3 regions of the Pseudomonas sp. D5(2026) genome follow, and region 2 is predicted to be linked to each of the others. Evidence: predicted binding sites of a transcription regulator. Region 2 holds the regulator's gene; each other region holds the start of a gene.

Region 1 (3,276 bases), 480 kb from region 2:
CGCCGCGGAATATGTCGGTCATCGCGCTTTCCTCGCTGACCGCCATGCGCAGCGGGTGGTCCAGCTTGATCCCGGTGAACTCAAGTGCGGCCGGCTCGATGTTGGCGCCCTCGAACGGCTCTACTCGGTGGAAGTAGGTATGTTCGGGGAACAGGAAGCCTTTCTCGTCCATGCCGATGGTGACAGCGGCAATTTCCAGCAACGCATCGGTAGCGCTGTTGAAACCACCGGTTTCAACATCCACCACGACCGGCAGATAGCCGCGGAAGCGCTCGGCCATCGGGTGGCGAGGACCGCTGCTGCCTTGGGTTTCCAGGTCGTCTTCGTAAAGGTCTTCGCTCACGCGTTTGCCTCCAGCAGGCGCCAGCGCAGTTTTTCGCCAGCGCGCAGCGGGACTACGGTTTGCTCGCCAAATGGCAGGCTTTCCGGAGCGGTCCATTCTTCGCGGACCAGGGTGATGGTGTCGGTGTTCGCCGGCAGGCCATAGAAGGCCGGGCCGTGCAGGCTGGCGAAGCCTTCCAGCTTGTCCAGCGCGTTACGCTGTTCGAAAGCTTCGGCGTACATCTCGATGGCCGCATAGGCGGTGTAGCAACCCGCGCAACCGCAGGCTGCTTCCTTGGCGTGACGGGCATGAGGTGCCGAGTCGGTGCCGAGGAAGAACTTCGGGTTGCCGCTGGTGGCGGCGTCCAGCAAGGCCACCTGGTGGGTATTGCGCTTGAGGATCGGCAGGCAGTAGAAGTGCGGACGAATGCCGCCAACCAGCATGTGGTTGCGGTTGTACAGCAGGTGCTGGGCGGTGATGGTCGCACCCACGTTGGCCGGGGCCTCGGTGACGAACTGCGCGGCGTCGCTGGTGGTGATGTGTTCGAACACCACTTTCAGCGTCGGGAAGCGCTCGACCACACGGCGCAAGTGCTCGTCGATGAAGCGCTTCTCGCGGTCGAACACGTCGATCTCGCTGCGGGTCACTTCGCCATGCACCAGCAGCGGCATACCCACTTCCGCCAGTGCCTCTATGGCCGGGAAGATCTTGTCGATGCTGGTCACGCCGGAATCGGAGTTGGTGGTGGCGCCGGCCGGGTACAGCTTGGCGGCGTACACGAAACCGCTGGCCTTGGCCGCGCGGACGTCCTCGGGGCTGATGTTGTCGGTGAGGTACAGCACCATCAGCGGCTCGAAGCGGCTGCCGGCCGGGCGGGCAGCCAGAATGCGCTCACGGTAGGCGCCGGCCTCGGTGGCATTGCGCACCGGCGGCACGAGGTTGGGCATGATGATGGCACGGGCGAAGGTACGCGCCACGTCGCCAACGGTGTGGGGCAGGACGGCACCATCGCGCAGATGGATGTGCCAGTCGTCGGGGCGCAGGAGGGTCAGGCGATCGGACATTGGGGATTCCAGGCGGGTCGAACTCAAGCCCCAATCCTACCGGAAAACCCTGGGGCGAGCACGGCTATCAAGTTTTCCGCGCGGCGTCCGATAGCCTGCTGGTAAGCCGTCAGAAATTGTGGAGCCGCCCGTGCGCCAGCGTTACCTAGCCCTGTTGACCCTGTTCGCCAGCCTGCCGGCCGGCGCACTGACTTTCCAGACGCGCATGGAGAACATTGCCTGGCAGGTCGAGGGTGACCAGTTCGAGTGTCGTCTGAGCCAACCGATCGAAGGTTTCGGCAGCGGTACGTTCGTGCGCCGGGCAGGCGAGCAGCCGGTGTTCCAGCTGCGTTCGGACAGCAACGTACTGGGTGCCGGCACCGCCAGCCTGCTGGCCGCGGCAGCGCCTTGGCAACCTGGGCGTGGCGATATCAACCTGGGCCATGTGCGCATGGCCCGCAGCGGTGTGCTGTTCAGCTCCTCCCAGGGGCAGGCCAGCCGGCTGATCAACGGTTTGCTCGACGGGCGTAGCACCGTCGTGCGCAACTACACCGGTGAGGCGGGCAGGCCGATGGAGGTGCGGGTGCTGCCGGTCAGCTTCGCCAAAGCCTACAATGACTATCAGGTCTGTGCCGGCAAGCTGTTGCCGATGAACTATGACCAGGTGCGCCAGACTCAAGTGGGCTTCCCTGGGGGCGGTTACGAGCTGGATGCAGCAGCCAAGGCGCGGCTGGAGGTGATTGTCGACTACCTGAAGGCCGACCCTACGGTTAACCATATCGAGCTCAACGGCCACTCCGACAACAGTGGCAACCGCCTGACCAACCGCGACCTGTCGCGCCGCCGCGCATTGGCCGTGGCCGATTACTTCAAGGCTCACGGTGTGCCGCAAGAGCAGATTACTGTGCGCTTCCATGGTGAGCGTTATCCGCTGGCGAAGAACAACAGTGCATCGAACCGGGCGCGTAATCGGCGGGTGAATATCGAGCTGGATCGGGTGGCGGAGGTTGAAAAGGCGGTGGAAAAACCGGTTGAGCCCGTGTCGCCGGCTGCTCCCGCTCCAGCCGTTCCGGCTGCTCCCGCGTCGGGGGCGAAGGCGCCCTGAGACCGGATGGGGCGCCAACCCTTGCGTCAAATTTCCGTGTTGATCTGGCAAGTCGCCCTTCCGACAATTTCTGTCGCTTTGTCGTCAGAAGCTGTCGCCCCACTGTAAATTTATCCGCAACGCCGGTAGAATCGGTCCCTTTCCGTACAACCCCGTGGAGTGATGGCATGGCGGACGTAAAAAAGGTCGTACTGGCGTATTCCGGCGGCCTTGATACTTCGGTGATTCTCAAGTGGCTGCAGGATACCTACAACTGCGAAGTGGTGACCTTCACCGCTGACCTGGGTCAGGGCGAAGAGGTCGAACCGGCTCGTGCCAAGGCCCAGGCAATGGGCGTTAAAGAGATCTACATCGACGACCTGCGCGAAGAGTTCGTGCGTGACTTCGTGTTCCCGATGTTCCGCGCCAACACCGTCTACGAAGGCGAGTACCTGCTGGGTACTTCCATCGCCCGTCCGCTGATCGCCAAGCGCCTGATCGAAATCGCCAACGAAACCGGCGCCGACGCCATTTCCCATGGCGCCACCGGCAAGGGTAACGACCAGGTGCGCTTCGAGCTGGGTGCCTATGCCCTGAAGCCAGGCGTCAAGGTCATCGCCCCATGGCGCGAGTGGGACCTGCTGTCCCGCGAAAAGCTGATGGACTACGCCGAGAAGCACGGCATCCCGATCGAGCGCCACGGCAAGAAGAAGTCGCCGTACTCGATGGACGCCAACCTGCTGCACATCTCCTATGAAGGCGGTGTCCTGGAAGATACCTGGACCGAGCACGAAGAAGACATGTGGCGCTGGAGTGTCTCGCCTGAG
Region 2 (3,276 bases):
CCACATAGGACAGGCGCTCGGTGGCGTCGGTAATCTGCGACACCTCTTCTGCCTGCGGCATGGTGGGGTCGATCTGGAAACTGACGATGGCACTGTGCAGCTCGCGAGTCAGCTTGCCGACTTCCTGATACAGGCCGCGGTCGCGGGTCTGGTTCAGCTCGTGAATCAGCTGCACCGCCTCGCCGAAACGGCCCCGTTCCAGGCTTTCGACCAACTCCTGGGCATGCTTCTTCAGGGTCGATTCGAACTCGCCCAAAGACGTTTGTGATGAATCCATGACGCGCCCCCCGTAACGTGACTCAGCCGTTGACGCGTTCGAAGATCTTCTCGATCTTCTCTTTGAGCACCTGAGCGGTGAACGGCTTGACCACATAACCATTGACGCCGGCCTGGGCCGCTTCAATGATCTGGTCGCGCTTGGCTTCAGCAGTCACCATCAGTACCGGCATGCTTTTCAGCTTGTCACTGGCACGCACTTTACGCAGCAGGTCGATGCCGGACATGCCCGGCATGTTCCAGTCGGTTACCAGGAAGTCGTAGTGACCGTTCTCCAGCATTGGCAACGCCGTGGTGCCGTCATCGGCTTCCTCGGTGTTGGTGAAACCCAGGTCACGCAACAGGTTCTTGATGATCCGCCGCATCGTCGAAAAGTCGTCAACGATGAGGATTTTCATGTTCTTGTCCAATTAGACCTCCAAGCAGTCTCAAACGCGCTCGGCCTACCGAGCACGCACTCATTCAATTCGGTACAACGTGGAAAACGACTGCAACGACAGCGGGCTCAACGCGCCCGCCATTCCCCCAGGCGGCTACGCAGGCGCGCGGCACACTGGCTGTGCAACTGGCTGACCCGCGACTCGCTGACACCAAGCACCTCACCGATTTCCTTGAGATTCAGCTCTTCGTCGTAGTACAGCGCCAGCACCAGGCGCTCACGCTCCGGCAGGTTGGCGATAGCCTCGGTCAGGGCAGCCTGGAAGCGGTCCTCTTCCAGCCCCCGCGCAGGTTCGACCTGGCCACTGGCGCCATCCTCATGCAGCCCTTCGTGCTCACCGTCCTGCAACAGGTCGTCGAAGCTGAACAGGCGGCTGCCCAGGGTATCGTTCAAGATCCCGTAGTAATCATCGAGACTCAATTGGAGTTCGGCAGCAACTTCATGATCTTTAGCGTCACGGCCTGTTCTGGCTTCAACCGCACGCATCGCGTCACTGACCATACGGGTGTTTCGGTGTACCGAACGCGGCGCCCAGTCACCTTTGCGCACTTCGTCCAGCATGGCCCCGCGGATGCGGATGCCAGCATAGGTTTCAAAGCTGGCGCCCTTGCTGGCGTCGTATTTGTTAGCCACTTCCAGCAGCCCGATCATGCCGGCCTGGATCAGGTCTTCGACCTGCACATTGGCCGGCAAGCGCGCCAGCAGGTGGTAGGCGATGCGCTTGACCAGCGGGGCGTAGCGTTCGATCAGCTCGTACTGGGCGTCCTTCGACGCCCGGCTGTACATCTTGAAACCGCTGGCGTTCATAGCACGGGTCCCGCGCTGGTGGGTTGCACCAAGCGCTCGACAAAGAACTCCAGATGGCCGCGCGGGTTGGCCGGTAGCGGCCAGCTATCGACCTTCTGGGCAATCGCCTTGAAAGCCAGCGCACACTTGGAGCGAGGGAAGGCTTCGTAGACGGCACGCTGCTTCTGTACCGCCTTGCGCACGCACTCGTCGTACGGCACGGCACCCACGTATTGCAGGGCAACGTCAAGGAAGCGGTCGGTGACCTTGGTCAGCTTGGCAAACAGGTTGCGCCCTTCCTGCGGGCTCTGCGCCATGTTGGCCAACACACGGAAACGGTTCATGCCGTAGTCACGATTGAGCAGCTTGATCAACGCGTAGGCATCGGTAATCGAGGTAGGTTCATCACACACCACCAACAGCACTTCCTGGGCGGCGCGAACGAAGCTGACCACCGAGTCACCGATACCCGCAGCGGTATCGATCACCAACACATCGAGGTTGTCGCCGATCTCGCTGAACGCCTGGATCAGCCCGGCGTGCTGGGCTGGGGCCAGGTGCACCATGCTCTGGGTGCCCGAGGCTGCCGGCACGATGCGCACACCGCCAGGGCCCTGCAGCATCACGTCACGCAGTTCGCAACGCCCTTCAATGACATCGGCGAGAGTACGTTTGGGGGCAAGGCCCAGCAACACGTCGACATTAGCCAGGCCCAGGTCGGCGTCCAGCAGCATGACCCTGCGGCCAAGCTCGGCCAGCGCCAGGGACAAGTTCACTGAAACGTTAGTCTTGCCGACGCCACCTTTGCCGCCGGTCACGGCGATCACCTGTACGGGATGCATGCTACCCATGTCTGTTCTTTACCTTGTCTCGCTGGGACTCAGGCCACACGTAGGGCAATTCTGCGTGCCCCTTGGCATAGCTACTTTGCACACGCTTCATGGTCAACCCGCTCGCCGTGGGTTGTGATAGAGATCAGCGAACATGTCGGCCATGGCCTCTTCGCTGGGCTCGTCCTGCTGCTGCACATTCACCGCGCGCGAAACCAACTGGTGGCCCCGCGGCAAGTGCAAGTCGTCAGGAATGCGTGGCCCATCGGTAAGATAGGCCACTGGCAGTTCATGACTGATGGCAAGACTCAACACATCGCCAAGGCTTGCCGTTTCATCGAGCTTGGTCAGGATGCAGCCGGCCAGGCCACAGCGTTTGTAGCTGTGGTAGGCGGCGGTCAGCACCTGCTTCTGGCTGGTGGTGGCCAGCACCAGATAGTTCTTCGCGGCAATGCCACGCCCGGCCAAGGTTTCCAGTTGCATGCGCAGCGCAGGGTCGCTGGCCTGCAGGCCGGCAGTATCGATCAGCACCACGCGCTTGCGCAGCAGAGGCTCCAGCGCTGCTGCCAGCGACTGGCCCGGGTCGACGTACGTCACCGGCACGTTGAGGATGCGGCCCAGGGTCTTGAGCTGCTCCTGGGCGCCGATACGGAAGCTGTCCATGCTCACCAGCGCCAGATTCTGCGCGCCGTACTTGAGCACGTAGCGCGCGGCCAGCTTGGCCAGGGTGGTGGTCTTGCCCATACCCGCCGGGCCGACCACGGCGATCACGCCGCCCTCTTCGATCGGCTCGATTTCAGGTATTTCGATCATCCGCGCCAAGTGAGCCAGCAGCATGCGCCAGGCCTGGCGCGGCTCTTCGATCTCGGCGGTCAGGTCCAGCAGCTCGCGGGCGATCGGCCCCGACAGGCCGATGCGTTGCAGGCGGCGCCAAATGTTGGCCTG
Region 3 (3,276 bases), 2.2 Mb from region 2:
CCTACGTTTGTTTCGGGCCAGTAACGCCAGTGCAGGCGCGCGCGACCGCCTGCTCGTACCACGCGATATCGAGACATGCGCCCAGGCATTCGCGCACAAATCCCACAGGAATGATTGGCCCGAAACAAACAAGGAGCGAGCGCAGCTCGCGATGCGCCGCGCGGGCGGCGCTCGATCTCACCGGCGCTTCAACCTTTCCGCCAACCCCCTGTCAGCCCTGATGCCGCCAGGACCTACTGCTCCTTGGCGTCATCCATCTTAAGCGTACCCTCTTCGAAGATGTTCAGCTTCTGGCGCAGTTCACGCGGCTGCATCGGCGCCTGTTCGCTCTGCGCAGCCGGTGCCGAAGCCCCTGGCGCCGCGTCACCGGCTGGCGGTGCAGCGGGCTCGGCGGCCGGAGCTTGTGGCGTACCCTGCTCACCCTCGATATTGCGCTGGGCTTTCTTGGTCAGCACGATGATGTCGATGCGCCGATTGACCGGGTTGAACGGGTCCTTGCGGTCGAACAGCGATGACGAGGCGTAACCCACCACCCGCGCCACCTGGCTGTCTGGGTAACCACCCGCCACCAGAGCACGACGTGCGGCGTTGGCGCGGTTGGCCGACAGCTCCCAGTTACCGTACTCACCGGTGCCAGCATACGGCTTGGCATCGGTGTGGCCGCTGATGCTGATCTTGTTAGGCACCGCCTTGATGGTATCGGCCATGGCCAGCAGGATATCTTCGAAGTATGGCTGCAGGCGCGCGCTACCAATATCGAACATCGGCCGGTTCTCGGCATCCATGATCTGGATGCGCAGGCCGTCCTGGGTGATCTCGAACAGGATCTGGTCCTTGAACTTCTGCAACTGTGGATTCTCTTCCACCTTGTTCTGCAGTTCCTGCAGCAACAGCTCCAGACGCTCACGCTCCACCTGCTCGGCCATGGTCTCGACCTGGTCCTTGCTTAGCTGTGTGGTGGACTCCTGCGTCGGTTCGGCCTTCACTTCCGGGTTGATGGTCTTCTCCGGCGCCAGCTCAGGCGAACCGCCCAGGTCGATGACGTAGGGCGTGCCGCTTTCCGAGAAACCGATCGGGTCCTTGAAGTAGCCGGCAATGGCGATCTTCTGCTCTGGCGTGGCCGTGGACAACAGCCACAGCACCAGGAAGAACGCCATCATCGCCGTGGCGAAGTCGGCAAAGGCGATTTTCCAGGCGCCACCATGGTGGCCGCCGCCAAAGCGCTTTACGCGCTTGACGATGATGGGCTGATTGTTCTCCATGACTCAGCGACCGCGAACCGCTTGTTCCAGTTCGGCGAAGCTTGGGCGATGCTTGGGATACAGCACCTTGCGCCCGAACTCGACTGCAAGCGAAGGTGGCATGCCCGAGGCGGAGGCGACCAGCGAGGCCTTGATTGATTCGTAGAGGTTCAGCTCTTCCTTGGCATCGTGTTCCAGGCACTTGGCCAAAGGACCGAAGAAACCGTAAGCCGCCAGAATACCGAAGAAGGTACCCACCAGCGCCGCACCTACGTGCATGCCGATGGCGGCCTGGTCGCCATCGCCCAGCGAGGCCATGGTCACCACGATACCCAGTACCGCCGCAACGATACCGAAGCCGGGCATACCGTCGGCAATGCCGGTCACCGCATGGGACGGGTGCTCCAGCTCTTCTTTCATGCTCAGCAGTTCCATGTCGAACAGGCCCTCGAGCTCGTGCGGGGCCATGTTGCCGGTGGACATGATGCGCAGGTAGTCACAGACGAACGCAGTCATGCGCTCATCGGCCAGTACCGTCGGGTACTTGGCGAAGATCGGGCTGGCAGCGGCGTCCTCGATGTCGGCCTCGATGGCCATCATGCCTTCGCGACGGCTCTTGTTGAGGATTTCGTAAACAAGGCCCAACACCTCCAGGTAGAAGGCATGGCTGAAGCGCGAGCCGAACATCTTCATCGACTTCTTGATGACATGCATGGTCATGTGGCCAGGGTTGGCCTGCAGGAATGCACCAAAGGCCGCACCGCCGATGATCAGTACTTCGAACGGCTGGATAAGGGCTGCGATCTTGCCGTGGGAGAGTACGTAGCCGCCGAGCACGCTCGCGAATACGACGATGATGCCGATAATTTTAGCCATAGGTTCAAAGCACTTGCTGTCGTGGTCAGGGGAAGAGACGGGAGCTTTAAAACTCTTCTTCTACTTATCGGCAGAACTGCGCCAGACTATAGCCACTCAATGCGAAAAGCCAGTTCGGACTGATGTCAAAATGCCAATTGAAACCAAGGTGCCCACTCAGGCCCCGCGTACGCTAGAGGCCTGGGTAAAGCTGCTCGAGAGTGTTCGCATCCCCGTGCCGAAGCACAGTTACGACCGGGTCATGGCTGCCATCCACGATAGCCGCCGCTCGCTGCGCGATATCGCCGAACTGATGCAAGATAGCCCGGCGCTGGTGCTGTCAGTGATGCGCGAAGCCAATCACCCCACCAATGCCAGCCTCGCCGAGCCCGCCGAGAGCCTGGAAGTCGCCCTCAACCGCCTGGGCCTGGAGCGCAGCGAGCAGCTTCTCAAACGCTTGCCGACACTGCCCGTGGAGGAGATTCCGCCGGTACTGTGCCAGTTCCAGATGATCAGCCAGCATGCGGCACAGCAGGCCAGCGGCCTGTTCGCCAGCCGCCTGGCACGGCTGTGGCAAGAGATTCACTGGGGCAGCCTGCTGTTCCTGTCGCCACTCTGGCCACTGGCACTGGCCTACCCCAAGCTGCTCGACGCCTGGGAACTGCGGGTTATCCACAAAGGTGAAGACGCCGCCCACGTCGAGGAAGAACTGTTTGGCGTGCGCATCATGGCGCTGTGCCAGACCATAGCCGAGTATTGGCGCCTGCCCCAGTGGGTCACCCAGGGTTATCGCCTGCTGCTGGAAGAGCGCGAGCAACTGGCCAAGGTGCTGAACATTGCCCGCGACGAAGACCTGCTCAGCCAACAGCACCGCCTGGACGCCGAGCCCGGCTTGCGACGCTGGTTCAACCAGCCGGCCAATACCGTGCTGCTGGCCAACAACCTGGCCCTGGCGGCACAGGTCGGCTGGGATAACCCGCACCTGCTGCGCTGGCAACTGCTGACCGCGCTGTACCTGCAAACCTCGCTGGAAGACGTGCAGCAGCAAGTGCACCAGCAGGCGGCCGCCAGTGCCCGCCGCCATGCCCGACATGCCCTGTTCCACCCGGCCGAGGCTTTGATCTGGCCATGGCACCAACGCCGGCCTCACCCGGATATGCTGGCCCCACCCCCGCCCAGC

Evidence for each region. The regulator FliA, encoded in region 2, starts transcription of late flagellar genes. The targets are predictions, from matches to a motif close to CTAAAGTTTNNNNNNNNNNNGCCGNTAA.
Region 1: the regulator FliA is predicted to act here: its motif matches at 1,453-1,480, upstream of AC3B5Q_RS05280 (flagellar protein MotY).
Region 3: the regulator FliA is predicted to act here: its motif matches at 2,182-2,209, upstream of motA (flagellar motor stator protein MotA).

Annotation. Positions count from the first base shown of each region.
Region 1 is NZ_CM173421.1:1,144,131-1,147,406, forward strand. Features, by position in the region: gene rnt (ribonuclease T) at 1-280, opposite strand, end outside; gene pyrC (dihydroorotase) at 340-1,386, opposite strand; gene AC3B5Q_RS05280 (flagellar protein MotY) at 1,517-2,470, shown strand; gene AC3B5Q_RS05285 (argininosuccinate synthase) at 2,638-3,276, shown strand, end outside.
Region 2 is NZ_CM173421.1:1,622,349-1,625,624, reverse strand. Features, by position in the region: gene AC3B5Q_RS07610 (protein phosphatase CheZ) at 1-277, opposite strand, end outside; gene AC3B5Q_RS07605 (chemotaxis response regulator CheY) at 300-674, opposite strand; gene fliA (RNA polymerase sigma factor FliA) at 782-1,522, opposite strand; gene fleN (flagellar synthesis regulator FleN) at 1,519-2,352, opposite strand; gene flhF (flagellar biosynthesis GTPase FlhF) at 2,446-3,276, opposite strand, start outside.
Region 3 is NZ_CM173421.1:5,039,335-5,042,610, forward strand. Features, by position in the region: gene motB (flagellar motor protein MotB) at 234-1,262, opposite strand; gene motA (flagellar motor stator protein MotA) at 1,266-2,117, opposite strand; gene AC3B5Q_RS23340 (HDOD domain-containing protein) at 2,248-3,276, shown strand, end outside.